4 regions of the Streptomyces sp. NPDC028289 genome follow, and region 4 is predicted to be linked to each of the others. Evidence: riboswitches for the same ligand, from Rfam matches in the RefSeq annotation. Region 4 holds a riboswitch; each other region holds the start of a gene.

Region 1 (4,197 bases), on a different contig from region 4:
GGAGTCCCAGAAGGACAAGCCGTTGTACGTCGGGTCGGGGCCGGTCAGCCCGGGCCACCGGCCGGGATCCGCGCCGAAGTCGAAGCGCCCGCTGTCCACGACGACCCCGCCGATGCCGGTGCCGTGGCCGGAGAGGAACTTGGTGGTGGAGTGCACGACGATGTCGGCGCCGTGTTCGAGGGGCCGCAGCAGGTAGGGGGTGAGGACGGTGTTGTCGACGACCAGGGGGACACCGGCCTCGTGGGCGATGCGGGCGACGGCCTCGGTGTCGAGGACGTTGCCGCGCGGGTTGCCGAGGGCCTCGCCGAAGAACGCCTTGGTGGTGGGCCGTACGGCCGTGTACCAGGCGGCCAGGTCGTCCGGGTCGTCGACGAAGGTGACGGCGATCCCGAAGTCGGCGAAGGTGTGCTCGAGGAGGGTGCGGGTGCCGCCGTACAGGGACGACGAGGCGACGATGTGGTCGCCCGCGCGGGCCAGGTTGAGCAGGGCGAGGCTGGTCGCGGCCTGGCCGCTGGCCACGGCGACCGCCGCCGCACCGCCCTCCAGGGCGGCGATCCGCTCCTCCACCACCGCGGAGGTCGGGTTCGACAGCCGGGTGTAGGCGTGGGTGGCGAGATCGGCCAGTTCGAAGGCCGCGGCGGCGTGCCCGGTGTCCCGGAAGACATAACCGGCGGTCGCGTGGATCGGTACGGCCCGAGCGCCGGTGGCCGGGTCGGGGACCGCGCCGGCGTGAACCTGCCGGGTCTCGAAGGCCCAGTCCGCGCTGCTCATCGGTCGCCCTTCTGCCTGGCGAGGACGTCGGACCACCAGCGTTCGGCGACCCGCGGATGCGAGCGGAGCCAGCCGACAACCGCGTTCTCCCCGAAGGCCGCGAGCAGCGGGTTGTCCGGGTCGTCGGTGACGCCCCGGCTCAGCGCGGCCAGTTCGGCCGGGAGTTCCAGCGGTTTGACGACCGCGTCGAGGCGCGGGCCGAGGAAGAAGGGGATCGAGTAGCGGTCGACGCCCGGCTGCGGGCTGACGACCCGATGCCGAGTGGCTTTGAGATAGCCCTGGGTGGCGATCTCCAGCATCTCGCCGATGTTGAACACGAAGGCGTCGGGCACCGGCACCACGTCGATCCAGCCGCCGTCCTCCCGCTGCACCTGGAGTCCGCCGACGTCGTCCTGCTGGAGCAGGGCCAGGTAGCCGTAGTCCTTGTGCGCGCCCACCCCTTGGTCGGCGTCCTGGGCCACGCGCGGCGGATAGTGCACGATCTTCACGTGGACGGCCGCTTCGTCGTCGAACCACTGGTCGAAGTAGCCCTCGTCCTGTCCGAGCGCGGCGGCGAGGGCGCGCAGCACCTCCCGGCTGACCCGCAGCGCCTCCGCCTGCCAGCGCAGCACGATGTCCTTCAGCTCCGGCAGCGCGGACGGCCACTGGTTCGGACCGATCAGGCGCAGGTAGTCGGGGTCGTCCGGGCCGGTGTCCAGCGCCGCGCGCTCCGGGCCGATGTCGATCTGCTCCCGCCAGTCGGCGCTGCCCGCCGTGTACTCGGTCCCGGTGCGCGTATAGCCGCGGAACTGGGGCGAGTTGAGGTTCTCGATCTCCAGCCGCTGCTGCTCGGGCAGGGCGAAGAAGGCGCGTGCCGCGGTCAGCGCCTCGTCTCGGAGGGCTGCGGGGACACCGTGCCCGGTGACGTAGAAGAAGCCCACCTCATGGGCCGCGGACCGGAGTTCGGCGAGAAAGGCGGCCCGGTCCGTACCGGGGGCGCGGAAGCGGGAGATGTCGATGACGGGCAGGGCTGTGAGTTGTGCCATGGGAGTTCCTTCGCGGCGACGACGGCCGACCGTGCCTCACGGCCCGGCCCGGGATACGGGCTGGTCGAGGGCGGCGGGGAAGAGCAGACAGGAAGAGAGGAACGCGGTCGCGGGCCGTGAGACGGCGGTCAGCAACAGACCTGGTCGAACTGGTCGGCGCGGCGGCTCACCCAGAACGGGTCGAGCAGCACCGTGTGTGCCGGGCCAGTGGTCTCCATGGCCGGATGAAAGCACACCCGGGATGGATGCGTCCACCATGCGTTCCGCCGGGTCCGGGCGTTCCGGGGCGGTGTTGACGCCGGCAGAACAGCCGATCTACGGTGAGCGCGAGCTACGAGTTCCGGCGATCAAGCCCTGGCTGGCCGGACGGCAACCCTCGACGCAGTGGGGTGCCCCAGGTGAAGGCTCGGCGGATCTCTTCTTTCTGCAAGTGCGCTCACATCGGCCCCGAGGCGGGCCAGAACCCGGGAGGACGGCATGGCGAGAGCCCTGATGCTGTGCTCCCGTCTCCATGTCGACCTGCTGCTGGTGTCCAGCTGTCTGTGTCAGGGCTGATCCCGCCCTCCGCCGGCCGGCAGCACAACCGCCCGTCGGTGTAACTCCCCTTTTTTCCACGTGATGTTGCACGCCGTGGCACAGCCCTTTGCCAGGGCTGGTTCACGCACCCTCGACGCGGAAGCAGAGACACCTGATGGCACTCCACAGCGGCCCGACGCCGTACAGACCCCTTCGCTCCGGCCTCGGTGCGACATTCCTCGGCATCGCGTTCCTGGTGGCCCTGACCGGGTGCACCAGCAGCAAGGACGGCAGCACCGCGAGCTCCGGTTCGTCGATCACCGTCGGTACGACCGACCAGGTCACCAGCCTCGATCCGGCCGGTGCGTGGGACGCGGGCTCCGGCACCGTCGAGAGCGAGGTCTACGCGACCCTGCTCAGCCAGAAGAACGGTTCGGCGGACGTCTCCCCCGACCTGGCCACCGGCATCAGGCTGACCGGGCCCAAGGAGTACACGGTCACGCTCAAGAAGGGTCTGAAGTTCGCCAACGGCCACGAACTCACTTCCTCGGACGTCAAGTTCAGCTTCGACCGGGACCTGAAGATCGCCGACGAGAACGGCCCGTCGTCGCTGCTGTACAACCTCGCCTCGGTCGCCGCCCCGGACCCGACCACGGTGGTCTTCACCCTCAAGTCGGCCAACGACACGCTGTTCCCGCAGGTGCTCTCCACGGCCGCCGGCTACATCGTGGACGAGCAGGTGTTCCCCGCCGACAAGATCCACGACGACAGGTCGATCGTCGCGGCCAAGCCGTGGAACGGGCCGTACGGCATCAGGAGCTACGACAAGAACTCACTGGTGTCCTTCACCGCCAACGCGGCATACCAGGGGCAACTGGGCACGCCGAAGACCAAGAACGTCCAGCTGAAGTACTACACGGACGCCGGCAATCTGAAGCTCGACGTCCAGCAGGGCACCATCGACGCTGTCTACCGCACGCTCACCACCGCCGACCTGGACGACCTCGGCAAGCAGAAGGGGGTCAAGGTCCACACCGGCTCCGGCAACGGCATCCGCTACATCGTCTTCGACCTCGCCACCCAGCCCTACGGCACCAAGACCAAGAACGCCGACGCGAACAAGGCGCTCGCCGTTCGGCAGGCGGTCGCGGACTCCGTCGACCGGTCCCAACTCGCCCAGCAGGTCTACAAGGACACGTACCAGCCGCTCTACAGCTCCGTCCCGGACGGCCTCACCGGCGCCACCCCCTCCTTCAAGTCGCTCTACGGCGACAAGAACGGCGGCCCCGGCAGGGCAGCCGCGGCGGCCCGGCTGAAGGCGGCGAAGGTGAGCACCCCGGTGACGCTCAGTCTCCAGTACAACAGCGACCACTACGGCTCGTCGTCGGCCGACGAGTACGCGCTGGTCAAGTCCCAGCTGGAGGCCACCGGGCTGTTCAAGGTGAACCTGCAGTCCACCGAGTGGACCCAGTACGGCAAGGACCGCGTCAAGCACCTCTACCCGCTCTACCAGCTCGGCTGGTACGCCGACTACCTCGACGCCGACAACTACCTCTCGCCCTTCTACTCGGCGAACAGCTGGGTCGCCAACGGCTACGACGACTCCACCGTGCGCGCGCTCATCACGAAGGAGGAGACCGAGACGGACGCGGCGAAGCGGACCGAGCTGCTGAAGCAGGCGCAGGACCGAGCAGCCGCGCAGGTGCCGTTGCTGCCGCTGCTCCAGGGGTCCACCGCCATCGTCACCCGCAGCGACGTCAGCGGGGTGCCGGCCGAGCTGGACGCGACGTACCAGTTCCGCTGGGCTGGGCTCTCGAAGAAGTGAGCACGCTGACGCAGGAGCCCCCCGGCGCCGTCGCCACTCCGGCCGACGGCGCCGCCGGGT
Region 2 (4,197 bases), on a different contig from region 4:
GGCGAACTGGGTGACCGGGAGCTGCTTGAGCACCACGTCGATCCCGACGGCCTTGAGCTGCTGCTGGACGAGTTCCAGCGCGGGCTGGTTGGTGGCCGCGTTGGGGAACCAGCTGACGGTCAGGGTCAGCCTCTTGCCGTCCTTGGTGCGGATGCCGTCGCTGCCCGCCTTCCAACCGGCCGCATCCAGCAGCGACTTCGCCTTGGCCGTGTCGAGCGCGAGGTCCGAGGAGAGATCGGTGTAGTCGGGCGTGGTGTGCGCCAGGACGCTGGTCGCCGGCCGGGTGCCGGTCGGGAAGACCGTGTCGGCGATCTGCTTCCGGTCGATGGCGGCCGAGATCGCCTGACGGACCTTCGCGTCCTTCAGCAGGGGCCGGGAGTTGTTCAGCCCGAGACCGAACACCACACCGGGGTTGGCCCGGCTCTGGAGGGTGACCTGGCCGCCCTTGAGGGCCGCCTCGTTGGCCTTGCCGACGCTGCTGATCGCGTCCACCTGCCCGGACTGGAGACTGCCGGCCCGCACCCCTGCCTCGGGCACGACCTTGAACACCAGCTTGTCCAGGTAGGCCTCGCCCTTCTTCGACCACAGCGAGGAACCCCAGTCGTACCCGGTGCGCCTGCCCAGGGTGATCGACTGGTTCTGCACGTACTGCTTGAGCACGAACGGCCCGGACCCGACCACCCCGTCGCTGCACTTCTGCTGCGGGCTCCTCTTGACGCTCGCCGAGGACTCGATCCCCAGCGAGTGGGTCGAAGTCGCCTGGAGGAACTGGGCGTTGGGCTGCTTGAAGGACACCTTGACGGTGAGCGGGTCGACCACCGTGGTGCTCTTGACGCCGCTGAGATAGCCCTCGGCGAGGGTGCCCAGGGCGCCGAGGTTCGGCACCGCGTCGAAGTTGTCCTTGACCACCTGCGCGGTCAGCTTCGAGCCGTCGCTGAAGGTGACGCCCGACCGCAGGTGGAACGTGAACGTCGTCGCGTCGGCGCTGATGTCCCAGCTCTTGGCGAGCCACGGCACGATCTTGCCGGTCTTCGGGTCCTGGTCGGTGAGGGAGTCCACGATCTGGCGCACCGAGTAGATGGTGTCGTTGCTGCCGACCTGCTGCGGGTCCACGCAGCCGGCGTCGGATCCCACCGCGAAGGTCAGGGTGCCGCCGGACTTCGCCTGGCCGCTTCCGCCGCCGGTGCCGTCGTCGCCCGAACCGCACGCGGTCAGCAGGACGCTGGTGGTCAGGAGCGCGGCCAGGGGCGCCCATCGGGAAGGTCTGAATTCCGGAAGTGCAGTCACGGAGGGCTTTCTCCTACTCGTGTCACCGGGGCACGACCGCGCACGGATGTGCGCAGGCATGACGGTGTGTGCGGCCCGGGCGGATCGACTCCGGCCGGGGATGCGCTGTGCAGACAGGGAGGTGGCATGCGGACGACACCGGGAACCGGTGGCGAGCGGGAAGGGCGGCGCGCAGGGGCCGGGGCCGGTGACGGATGTCAGCCGGCGGCGGCCGGGCCGGTCAGGCCCGACAGAGGCAGCTGGTCGAGCGCTTCAGATCGATGTGGCGCCGGCGCGAGAGCCGGGAGTACGCCGTGGCGTCGGTGAGGGAGGCAGCAGAGTCGTCGCTGTGCCGCATGCCGAACCTCCCCGTCTCCGGCCCCGGTCACGGGGCCACGCGCTTGCGGGAGTCATCGGTGACCCCGCCGGGCTTTCACCTGGAGCACCCCACCGCGCGGGAGGGTTGCCGGTCAGCGAGCCAGGGCTTGACGCTGACACTCAATGCCGTTGGTGATGCTACGGATCGATTTTGTCGTACGTCAATGCCGCAATGTGACGCCCTGTTCGGGAGAACGGGGTCGTCTCAGGTGCCGGGACGGATGGTGGACACACCTTGTTCCGTGTGCTTTGATCCGGCCATGGAGACCGCAGGTCAGGCACGCACGCCGCTGCTCGACCCGTTCTGGTCGGGCCTCCGCGCCGACCAGTTCGACCAGACCTGTCGCTGACCACTCGCTCCCCGTCGCATCCGCCTCCGCCGCGCCCTCACCTGGCTCCGGACCGGCGTCGCAGGCATCCCCCGACGCGCCCGCGTCCAGCCCCCGCCCGCTCGGAAAGAGCCGCATGGTCGTCAACAGCACTGCCCCGAACGGAGTGTTCGCCGCCCTACGGGTCCGTGACCACCGGATCTACTGGAGCACGGGCCTGGTGTCCAGCATCGGCAGCGCGATGCAGGGTGTCGCGCTGGACTGGTTCGTCCTGACGCTCACCCGGCCGCGGGCGCGGAAGACGCGCCCCGTCTCCCGGCCGCCGTGGACCGGGGCGGGCGCGGAGGGGCTGCGCTACGTGGCGGCCCGGCCCGAACTCGTCGGTGTGTTCACCGTCTTCGGCCTGAGCGCCACCTTCGCGGTCGACTTCCCCACCACGCTGGCCCTGTTCGCGGGGCGCGTCTTCGACGTCGGCTCCCGGGGACTCGGCCTCATGAACACCGCGCTGGCCGTCGGCACCGTCGCCGGGACGGTCGCCGCCACGCGCGGGGTCTCGCCCCGGGTACGGACGGTCGTCGTCGGCGCGCTGCTGTTCGGCGGTTTCGAGGCACGGGCGGGGGTCATGCCCACGTACGCCGCCTTCCTCGCCCTGCTGCTGCCCGCCGGCTTCACGTTGATGACGCTGAACACGGCGGTGAGCGCCTTCGTCCGGTCGGAGGTGAGCGACGCCATGCGCGGCCGGGTGATGGCGGTCTGCACGGTGATCTCCATGGGCGGCAGCCCGGTCGGCGCCCCCGTCATCGGCTGGATCTCCCAGCACGCGGGGGTGCGCTGGGGGCCGGGCGCTGGCGCGGCCACCGCCGTGCTGGCCGCGCTCGGCGTGGCGCTGTGGCTGACGCGGAGGTCACGCTCGGCACCGGCCCTCGTGGTGTCCGTCGTGTCGTCCGTGGCGGCCGCGTCGTCCGCACCGCCCGCGTCGGCCCCGCCGCCCCCGCCGCCCCTGCCGTCTGTGTCGTCCGTGTCGTCCGTACCGGCCACACCGCCCGCCCCGCCCGGCTTCCGGTCCGCGGCGGCGCCGGCCGGCCGCTCGCCCGCCACCGATCACCAGCCGTCACGCGAACAGTCCACCGGAGGCAAGCCCGATGACTGACCGTCACACCGGACTGCCCGGACTCCACCTCGCTCTGGAGACCGACGGTGGCGGCGCCCACCCCGCCGCTTCCTCGGCCCCTGCTCCTGCCCCGCCCGGCGCTCCGCAGGCGGTGCGGGAGACGGCCGTCGCCGCCGAGCGGGCCGGGTTCGCGCTCGTCACCTTCGCCGACGAGCCGCTACCGCCCGGCACGGTCGGCGGACTCGTCGGCCGGGTCGAGGCCGGCACCCGGGCCGCGTACGTGTCCGGCCTCACCGCCCGCATCGGACTCGCACCCACCCTGCACATCACGACCACCGAGCCGTTCCACCTCGCCACCCAGCTGGCGAGCCTGGACCACGCCTCGCACGGCCGGGCCGCCTGGCTGGTGGGAGCGGCGGCGGGCGCGGACGACCTCGCCACCGTCGGACGAACCCCGCTCTCCGGCGCCGCCCTGCACCGGGAGATCACGGACGTCGTCGACACCGCCCGCGCGCTGTGGGACTCCTGGGAGGACGACGCGGTCGTCAAGGACGTCGCCACCGGCCGCTTCCTGGACCCGGTCCGCGTGCACCACATCGATTTCGAGGGCGCCGGCTTCTCGGTGAAGGGCCCCCTGATCACCCCCCGCCCACCGCAGGGACAGCTCGTCGTCCTCGCTCCGGACGCGCTGGACATCGACGAGCGCGCCGACGTGGTCCTGGTGGCCCGCCCCACGCCCGCCGACATCGCCGCCCGCGCCCCGGACGGCACCGCGTGGTGGCCGGCGGCACGGCGACGCGCTGTTCCTCCGCGGTGTTCGTCCACCCGAGCCTGGACACGGTCGTGGCACCCCCGTCGGCCTTCGCCGACCCGGACGGCTCCGACTTCGAACCCGTCTCGGTGTGGGAGCGTGCCCGTGGCAACGTCTAGGAGTTCCTGCGGGTCTTCGGCCGCCCCGAGCAGCTCGCGGCCTGGCGGGAGAGTCGCCCCTACGTCGCCGAAGTCACCGCGTGAACCAGCCGAAGGAGAGCCGCCCATGACCACGTTCCCCACCGCACAGGCCGTGCGGACCACCCCCGAGGGGCTCCTGTGGGAGCCGAGCGAGCGCTGGGT
Region 3 (4,197 bases), on a different contig from region 4:
GGCGAGCTGGTTCATACCGCGCTCAAGGCCGCGCCGCGCCTCCTCGTCGAACGCGATGATCTTGGCCATGTGAAGTGGTCCCTCCAGGACTGGGGGTGAGTCTTCGGACCGCGCCCGCGCCCGCGACGGACGGCTCGCCGACCCGTGGGTTCCTTGCCCCACCCGGCCTGCGGGCCTCACCGACCCGGTCCTTCGTTGTCACTCTCACCTTCAGAGTGCTAACGCCAATGATTAGCACTCGCCCATGCCGAGTGCAAGCGCCTCCCGGGGATCGGCCCCCGGAGTCAGGCCCTTGCGGGCATGCGCCGGGCATGCCGAAGGGCCCGTGCCCCGGGAGGCACGAGCCCTTCGAAGAAGTACAGAAGAACGTCGCTGTCAGTCGGCGCGTGCTTCAGCCGGTCGCCAGCCGGACCATGTCCGCCTGCGGCCCCTTCTGGCCCTGCGAGATCTCGAAATCGACCCGCTGACCCTCTTCCAGGGTGCGGTAGCCGTCCATCTGAATCGCGCTGTAGTGGACGAAAACATCCGCACCACCGTCGACCGCGATGAAGCCGTACCCCTTCTCCGCGTTGAACCACTTGACGGTGCCCTGAGCCATGCCTAACTCCCCTATTACTGGCCCTTGCACAGATCCACACTTCGCGGATCCGGGTCAGACCTCACCCCCCATTGGTTGGGGGCGTGCGCCGGAACGCGTCGACCGCGGCTGAATGTATCTGTCCAACTGCCGTCTGCAACAGGTCAATCGGACGAGAATTCTGGACGGAAGGGGTCCGGAATGTAGCAAGAATTCGGCCGAATTCAGGGCAAGTCGGGCCCCGTAAAGGCCACAAAAGCCGCATATAACCCGCACACTTTGGCTACTTCTTGTCGGGCTCGCGGTATCGAATACAGGGCTCCCGACCTGGAGATCGGGACCGCTTTCCCCAACTGTACCGCGCTCAACCACACAGAATTGCCCCCTCCGCTTCTCTCACGGAGGGGGCAATCAGATGAACAGTCGGTGATCGGCGTTACCGAAGGTAATGTTCGGTCATTCGATCAGCCTGTCAAGCAGGTCGGCAGGTCAGCCGCCCGCGACGGCCGGGATGATGGAGACGCCGGCCCCGTCCGGGGTGGCGGTCTCCAGGCCCTGCTCGAAGCGGACGTCGTCGTCGTTGACGTACACGTTGACGAACCGGCGCAGCTTGCCCTGGTCGTCGAGAACCCGCGCGGAGATCCCGGTGTGGTTCTTCTCCAGGTCCGAGATGACCTCGCCGAGAGTGGCGCCCTCGGCGGCGACTTCGGCCTGACCACCGGTGTAGGTGCGCAGGATGGTGGGGATGCGAACGGTGACGCTCACGTTTTTACCTCCGGTCTGGGCAACGCCCTATTTCTCGGGGGACTCAGGCGAGCCCGGCCTCGCGGAAAGACTCCAGATTCGGGCGAATGGTCGCGGTGAGTCCAGTCCCCGCCACTGCGTCCAGCGTCTTCAGCCCATCACCGGTGTTGAGTACAACGACCGACTTCGCCGGATCAATCAACCCATTCTCAATGAGCTTTTTGGTGACTCCAACCGTCACCCCGCCGGCGGTTTCCGCGAAGATTCCCTCGGTCCGCGCGAGCAGCTTGATGGCGTCGACGACCTGCTCGTCGGTGACGTCCTCCACCGCGCCGCCGGTGCGCCGCGCGATGTCGAGGACGTACGGCCCGTCGGCCGGGTTGCCGATGGCGAGGGACTTGGCGATGGTGTTCGGCTTCTGCGGGCGGACCACGTCGTGGCCCTCCTTGTAGGCCACCGACACCGGCGAGCACCCCTCGGCCTGGGCACCGAAGATCTTGTACGGCTTGTCCTCGACGAGCCCGAGCTTGATCAGCTCCTGCAGACCCTTGTCGATCTTCGTGAGCTGCGAGCCGGAGGCGATCGGGATGACCAGCTGGTCCGGGATCTCCCAGCCGAGCTGCTCGCAGATCTCGTACGCCAGGGTCTTGGAGCCCTCCGCGTAGTACGGCCGCAGGTTGACGTTGACGAAGCCCCAGCCCTCGCCGGCCGAGTCGCCGATCAGCTCGGAGCAGAAACGGTTCACGTCGTCGTAGTTGCCCTCGATGCCGACGAGCTCGCCACCGTAGATCGCGGCCATGACGACCTTGCCCTGCTCCAGGTCGTGCGGGATGAACACGCAGGAGCGGAAGCCGGCCCGGGCGGCGGCGGCGCCGACCGCGCCGGCCAGGTTGCCGGTGGAGGAGCAGGAGAGGGTGGTGTAGCCGAAGGCGCGGGCGGCCTCGACGGCCTGGGCGACGACGCGGTCCTTGAAGGAGTGCGTCGGGTTGCCGGAGTCGTCCTTCACGTACAGCCCGCCGGTCACCCCGAGCTCACGGGCCAGGTTGTCGGCCTTGACGAGCTTGGTCCAGCCGGGGTTGATGTTCGGCTTGGTCGCCACGTCCGCGGGGACGGGCAGCAGTGGCGCGTAGCGCCAGATGTTCGCGGGACCCGCTTCGATCCGCTTCCGCAGCTCCTCGGTGTCGTACGCCGAGAAGTCGTACGCGATCTCCAGCGGGCCGAAACACTCCTCGCAGGCGAACACCGGGCCGAGCGGCACGCGGTGACCGCACTCGCGGCAGCTGAGGGCTGCGGCGGGGCCGAGGTCGACGGTGGAATCCGTGGTGCTTGCAACAGTCTGCACAGCCATGTGAGGCGAGGCCCTTTCTCCTCATCTTCCTCACGACGCATCTCGCCGTGAGACGGATTTGGCACCTTCCCTAGTCGGGAGCCTCGCGGACGATCGACACTGATCGGCGATCTACGAGAACCGACTGGAGGGTTGCCGGGGCTTCAACGGGCCGTATCCCTCTGCCCCTCTGGATGAGCGGTATGCGGTTGTCGACGCCGGGTGACCCCAGGACATGCGATGGTCATCGGCGTTGTTCAAGACTGTAACCGAAGGCCAGGACAGTTGAGAGAGTCGTCCGTAACGCGAGATGGATCACACGTCGTCGTGTGGCCGTGACAGTGAGGAGCCGCTGACCGTGCTGGAAGAAGTCGAGCGCTGGCTGGCCACCCGCTCCTGGTCCGTATCCGATCGTCCGCTGCACCGGATCATGGCCGCCAAACGGTCCTCCGGGCAGACGGTCAGCGTCGTGCTGCCCGCGCTCAACGAGGAGGAGACCGTCGGCGACATCGTCGCGATCATCCGCCACGACCTCATGCAGCAGGTGCCGCTCGTCGACGAGATCGTGGTCGTCGACTCCGGCTCCACCGACCGCACGGCGGCCGTCGCCGCGGCGGCCGGCGCCCGCGTCGTGCACCGCGACGCGATCCTGCCCCGCATCCCCGCCGTACCCGGCAAGGGCGAGGTCCTCTGGCGCTCCCTCCTGGTCACCACCGGGGACATCGTCTGCTTCGTCGACGCCGACCTGCGGGAGTTCTCCTCCGACTTCGTCACCGGCATCGTCGGCCCGCTCCTCACCGACCCGGACGTGGACCTGGTCAAGGCGATGTACGACCGCCCGCTCGGCGGCGCCGCCGGACAGGGCGGCCGGGTCACCGAGCTGATGGCCCGTCCGCTGCTGAACATGCACTGGCCCCAGCTGGCCGGCTTCGTCCAGCCGCTCGGCGGCGAGTACGCGGCCCGCCGCTCGCTGCTGGAACAGCTCCCCTTCCCGGTCGGCTACGGCGTGGAGCTGGGCATGCTGGTCGACGCCCTGCACCTGGTCGGCCTCGACGCCCTCGCCCAGGTCGACGTCGGCGTCCGCAAGCACCGCCACCAGGACGGCCAGGCCCTCGGCCGGATGTCCGCCGCGATCTACCGCACGGCCCAGCTCCGGCTGGCCCGCGGCCACCTGATCCGCCCCTCCCTCACCCAGTTCGAACGGGGCGAGGACGGCTTCGAACCGCGCACGTACTCGGTGGACACGGAGGAACGGCCGCCGATGGTGGAGATCACGGAGTACGCCGAGCGCAAGGTGGCGTGACTTCGCCGTACGGCCGTATACGGCGGCGCGTCGGGCGCGGCCGTACGTTTGAGCGTTTACGGGCCGGGCTAGGTTGTGGCGTATGTCTTCCCCCATGGCTTCCACCGGCGGTGCCGAGGTGCTGGTCGCCTCGAACCGCGGCCCGGTCTCGTACGAGCTGCGCGAAGACGGTTCGCTGCACGCCAAACGGGGCGGCGGCGGGCTGGTCTCAGGGCTGTCGGCCATCGGGTCGGACGCGAACGCGGT
Region 4 (4,197 bases):
GGGGCGATGACCGAGGAACGGATGGGCCGCGTGGAGTTCACTCTCTTCTACGTCGGCTGCGGCTATCTCGCGCTGCTCGGCTACGCGGCCGCCAACGCCACGTCCCAGCAGTCGCTGGTGGGCGCGTCCGGGGCGATCTCGGCGGTCCTCGGAGCGTTCCTGTACCTGTTCCCCAGCGCCCGCGTGACCAGTCTCCTCCCCTTCCTCTTCTTCCTCCCGCTCCGCTTCCCGGCCTGGGTGGTCCTCCCCTTCTGGGCGGCCCTCCAGTGGCTGGCCCTGAACCAGGCCCCCTCCGGCCCCGGCGTGGCCTACCTCGCCCACCTGGTCGGCTTCGGACTCGGGTTCGGCTACGCGTGGGTGCGGTACAGAAAAAAGAAGGGCGCGAAGCGCGGCCTTGGAAGGGCGGTGGCGGGCGACGGGCGGGCGACTAAAGTGAAGGTCGCCCCAGCTCCGGCACCCGAGGGAGAGAACCAGCCGTGATCACCGCGATCGTCCTCATCAAGACCAGCGTGGACCGGATCCCCGAGATCGCGGAACGGATCGCCGCGCTGGACAGCGTCAGCGAGGTCTTCTCCGTCACCGGCACGTACGACCTCATCGCCATGGTCCGGGTCCAGCAGCACGAGGATCTGGCCGAGGTCATCCCCGGCTCCATCAGCAAGATCCCCGGCGTGGAGGCCACGGACACGCACGTCGCGTTCCGCACGTACTCCCAGCACGACCTGGAGGCGGCGTTCGCGATCGGCCTGGACAGCTGAGCGCCGCCGACTGCAGCGCCCCGTAAGGGGCGCTGGGGGTACCCCCGGCCGAAGGCTGGGGGAGGAACTGCGCGACCAGCCACGACGGACCCGCGGGGGGCCACGGCGCTTCGTGCCCGGCTGCCGGCCGGTGGGGGCTGAGCGCGCGGTTCCCCGCGCCCCTGGCGGGGCGCTGATCACACCGCCGGGACGCAGCGGCCCTCTTCCGTGCGGTACGACCACTTCGCACCGTCGGTCACAAGTTCCCGTACCGCCGTCACGAAGCGCTCCACGTGCTCGTCCGGCGTCCCCGCCCCGAAGCTCACCCGGATCGCGTTGAGGGACTTCTCGCCCGGTGCCGCCTCCGGCGCCCCGCACTCGCCCTGGGCCTGCGGGTCGGAGCCCAGCAGGGTCCTGACCAGCGGGTGGGCGCAGAAGAGGCCGTCGCGGACGCCGATGCCGTACTCGGCGGAGAGCGCGGCGGCGAAGTGGGAGCTGTTCCAGCCGTCCACCACGAAGCTGATCACGCCGACGCGGGGGGCGTCGTCGCCGAAGAGGGAGAGGACCCGGACCTCGGGTACCCCGGCCAGGCCCGCCCGCACCTTCTCGATCAGGTGCTGCTCGCGGGCGACCAGCGTGTCGAAGCCGGCCTCGGTGAGCGCCTTGCAGGCGGCGGCGATGGAGTAGGCGCCGATGACGTTGGGCGACCCGGCCTCGTGCCGCGCGGCGCTCTCGTGCCACTCCACGGCCACTCCCCCGTCCTCGCGCCGGGTGACCTTGCGGCTGGCGCCGCCGCCCGCGAGGTACGGCTCGGCGGCCTGCAGCCAGTCGGCGCGGCCGGCCAGGACGCCGGAGCCGAAGGGGGCGTACAGCTTGTGGCCGGAGAAGGCGACCCAGTCGACGCCCAGGTCCCGAACCGAGACGGGGTGGTGCGGGGCCAGCTGGGCGGCGTCCAGGACGATCCGGGCGCCGTGCGCGTGCGCGGCGGCCGCGAGCTCCCGTACGGGCCACAGCTCGCCGGTGACGTTGGACGCGCCGGTCACGCAGACCAGGGCCGGACCGTAGGGGTCGCGGTCGGCGAGGGCGCGTTCCAGGGTCTCGACGGCCTGGCGCGGGGTGCGGGGCGCGTCGAGGTAGGTGACACGGGCGTCCTGCCACGGCAGCAGGGAGGCGTGGTGCTCGGTCTCGAAGACGAAGACCTGGCAGTCGGCGGGGAGGGCACGGGCCAGGAGGTTAAGGGAGTCCGTCGTCGAGCGGGTGAAGACCAGCTGGTCGTCGGGGCGGCAGTCGAGGAACTCGGCGACGGTCCGGCGGGCGTTCTCGAAGAGGTCCGTGGAGAGCTGGGAGAGGTAGCCGGCGCCGCGGTGGACACTGCCGTAGTAGGGCGCGTACGCCGCCACGTCGTCCCAGACCCGCTGCAGGGCGGGGGCGCTGGCCGCGTAGTCGAGGGCGGCATAGGTGACCTCGCCGCCGGTGACGAGCGGGACGGTGACATCACGGCCCAGAACGGGCAGGGGGGCACAAACGGACTGGGCGGAGGCAGCGGTGGAGACGGACATGGGTGAACTCCCGTGTGAGCAGGTGAGATCCGCCGTGCGAGCGGATGCGCTCAAGCAGCGGCAGGGGAAAAGGGTGTGCGGAGGCGGGGCTCTGCGGCCCTATCGCATTCGCTTGCTCACGGAAGGCTCCTCGACGACCAGGACCCCTGGTGGTTCGAGGGGTCCGCGCTTGCCGTGAACCTCGCTGCCCACGGCCTGGTCTTCACCCGGGGCACCCCGCCACGGACGGAGGGTTGCCGGACAGTCGGCCGGGGCCTCATGACTGTCACTCATGACCTGGAAAGAAACGTAGGGGAAGTGATCGCAGTCGCGCAACTTCAGTCCGCATGACGGGACGGAGCGAGGGCTGCGGACAGTTCGGCACCGCCGCAGAGGCCGTATGTGGTTGCGCACCGTTGCGGCGGAGAAGCAGGTGTACGCCGGTCCGCAACGGCCGTCGGCCACGACGGTGGAGCCCGGCGGTGCCGGGCCCACCCCAGCCCCCTGGACCGGCGCCCTACTTGTGTGTCGCCGCCGCCCAGCGCTCCAGGACCTGCTTGGCCGCACCCGAGTCGATCGAGTGCGCCGCCTTGTCCATGCCGGCGCGGAGTTGCTCTGCCAGCGACCCCGTGCCCGGGTCCAGGGCCACCAGCGCCGCCGCCGAGTTCAGCAGCACCGCGTCCCGTACCGGGCCCTGCTCGCCGTCCAGGAGGCGGCGGGCGACCTCCGCGTTGTACGACGGGTCACCGCCCCGCAGCGCCTCCACGGGGACCAGGTCGATGCCGACGTCACGGGGGTCGAAGGTCTCCTCCGTGACCTTGCCGTCCCGGACGGTCCAGACGCGGGACGTGGCGGTCGTCGTCAGTTCGTCGAGGCCGTCGTCGCCGCGGAAGACGAGGGAGGAGTGGCCGCGTTCGGCGAAGACCCCCGCGACGACGGGGGCCATGCGGGGATCCGCGACACCGACCGCCTGGGCCCGCACCCGTGCGGGGTTGGTCAGCGGGCCGAGGATGTTGAAGACCGTGCGGATGCCCAGCTGGCCGCGGGCGGCGCCCGCGTGGCGCAGCGCCGGGTGGAACTTGATGGCGAAGCAGAAGGTGATGCCGGCCTCCTCGGCGACCTCGGCGACCCGCTGCGGGGTCAGGTCGAGGTTGACGCCGAGCTTCTCCAGGACGTCGGAGGCCCCGGACGCGGAGGAGGCCGCACGGTTGCCGTGCTTGACGACCTTCGCGCCGGTGCCGGCCACCACGAGCGCCGACATCGTGGAGATGTTCACCGTCTTCGCGCCGTCGCCCCCGGTGCCGACGATGTCGACGGTGCGGCCCGGCACCTCGATGACGTTGGCGTGCTCGTACATCGTGCGGACGAGCCCGTTGATCTCCTCGACGGTCTCGCCCTTGGCCCGCAGGGCGACGACGAAGCCGGCGATCTGGGCGTCGGTGGCCTGGCCGCGCATGATCTGGTCCATCGCCCAGGCCGTCGCGTCGGCGCTCTGGTCCTGGCCGTACAGCAGCGCGTTCAGTACCTCGGGCCAGGAACGGCCCGCCGCGGTGTCGCCTCCAGCGGGGGTCACAGCGCTCATGAGGCCGCTCCTGATCGTCGTAAGGGAAATAGCCGGTTTCAGGGCCTACCCTATCCAGCTCCGGGCACGGCAAAGGCCCCCGTCCTCCCCTAGTCCTCGAACAAACTCGGACCGGGGGCCCATCCGGACGGGGGCCCTTCGACCGTGGCGTGGCGACGCGGTCGATCAGTGGTGGCCGTGGCCGCTCGTGATCTCCTTGTACTCCTCGACAGTCGGCTTCGGGATCTGGTTGTCCTCGCCGTAGTAGGCGTTGCTCAGCTTGGCGCGGAGCTTCTCGGAGCCCTTGATCTTGCGCTCGACACCGTTCTCGTCGACCGCCGGGCCGACCTGGGCCGGCTCG

The links. Region 4 has a riboswitch for S-adenosylmethionine ahead of ACZ4UV_RS01965 (aminotransferase class V-fold PLP-dependent enzyme). Riboswitches for the same ligand answer to the same signal wherever they lie in the genome.
Region 1: it holds a riboswitch for S-adenosylmethionine, as region 4 does, so the genes downstream of both, ACZ4UV_RS31610 (ABC transporter substrate-binding protein) here and ACZ4UV_RS01965 (aminotransferase class V-fold PLP-dependent enzyme) in region 4, are expected to answer to the same signal.
Region 2: it holds a riboswitch for S-adenosylmethionine, as region 4 does, so the genes downstream of both, ACZ4UV_RS31475 (putative leader peptide) here and ACZ4UV_RS01965 (aminotransferase class V-fold PLP-dependent enzyme) in region 4, are expected to answer to the same signal.
Region 3: it holds a riboswitch for S-adenosylmethionine, as region 4 does, so the genes downstream of both, thrC (threonine synthase) here and ACZ4UV_RS01965 (aminotransferase class V-fold PLP-dependent enzyme) in region 4, are expected to answer to the same signal.

Annotation. Positions count from the first base shown of each region.
Region 1 is NZ_JBVHTI010000006.1:516,276-520,472, reverse strand. It holds gene ACZ4UV_RS31620 (O-acetylhomoserine aminocarboxypropyltransferase/cysteine synthase family protein) at 1-771, opposite strand, end outside; gene ACZ4UV_RS31615 (isopenicillin N synthase family dioxygenase) at 768-1,796, opposite strand; SAM riboswitch class IV at 2,126-2,235, shown strand; gene ACZ4UV_RS31610 (ABC transporter substrate-binding protein) at 2,488-4,137, shown strand; gene ACZ4UV_RS31605 (ABC transporter permease) at 4,134-4,197, shown strand, end outside.
Region 2 is NZ_JBVHTI010000006.1:485,930-490,126, forward strand. It holds gene ACZ4UV_RS31470 (ABC transporter substrate-binding protein) at 1-1,287, opposite strand, end outside; gene ACZ4UV_RS31475 (putative leader peptide) at 1,508-1,624, opposite strand; SAM riboswitch class IV at 1,659-1,772, opposite strand; gene ACZ4UV_RS31480 (MFS transporter) at 2,110-3,123, shown strand; partial or broken gene ACZ4UV_RS31485 (LLM class flavin-dependent oxidoreductase) at 3,116-3,835, shown strand; gene ACZ4UV_RS31490 (DUF427 domain-containing protein) at 4,121-4,197, shown strand, end outside.
Region 3 is NZ_JBVHTI010000007.1:176,385-180,581, reverse strand. It holds gene groL (chaperonin GroEL) at 1-69, opposite strand, end outside; gene ACZ4UV_RS33975 (cold-shock protein) at 392-598, opposite strand; gene ACZ4UV_RS33970 (ubiquitin-like small modifier protein 1) at 1,067-1,342, opposite strand; gene thrC (threonine synthase) at 1,386-2,669, opposite strand; SAM riboswitch class I at 2,688-2,849, opposite strand; gene ACZ4UV_RS33960 (glucosyl-3-phosphoglycerate synthase) at 3,007-3,951, shown strand; gene ACZ4UV_RS33955 (alpha,alpha-trehalose-phosphate synthase (UDP-forming)) at 4,046-4,197, shown strand, end outside.
Region 4 is NZ_JBVHTI010000001.1:424,473-428,669, forward strand. It holds gene ACZ4UV_RS01955 (rhomboid family intramembrane serine protease) at 1-480, shown strand, start outside; gene ACZ4UV_RS01960 (Lrp/AsnC family transcriptional regulator) at 477-758, shown strand; gene ACZ4UV_RS01965 (aminotransferase class V-fold PLP-dependent enzyme) at 935-2,296, opposite strand; SAM riboswitch class IV at 2,457-2,573, opposite strand; gene trpD (anthranilate phosphoribosyltransferase) at 2,793-3,857, opposite strand; gene qcrB (cytochrome bc1 complex cytochrome b subunit) at 4,023-4,197, opposite strand, start outside.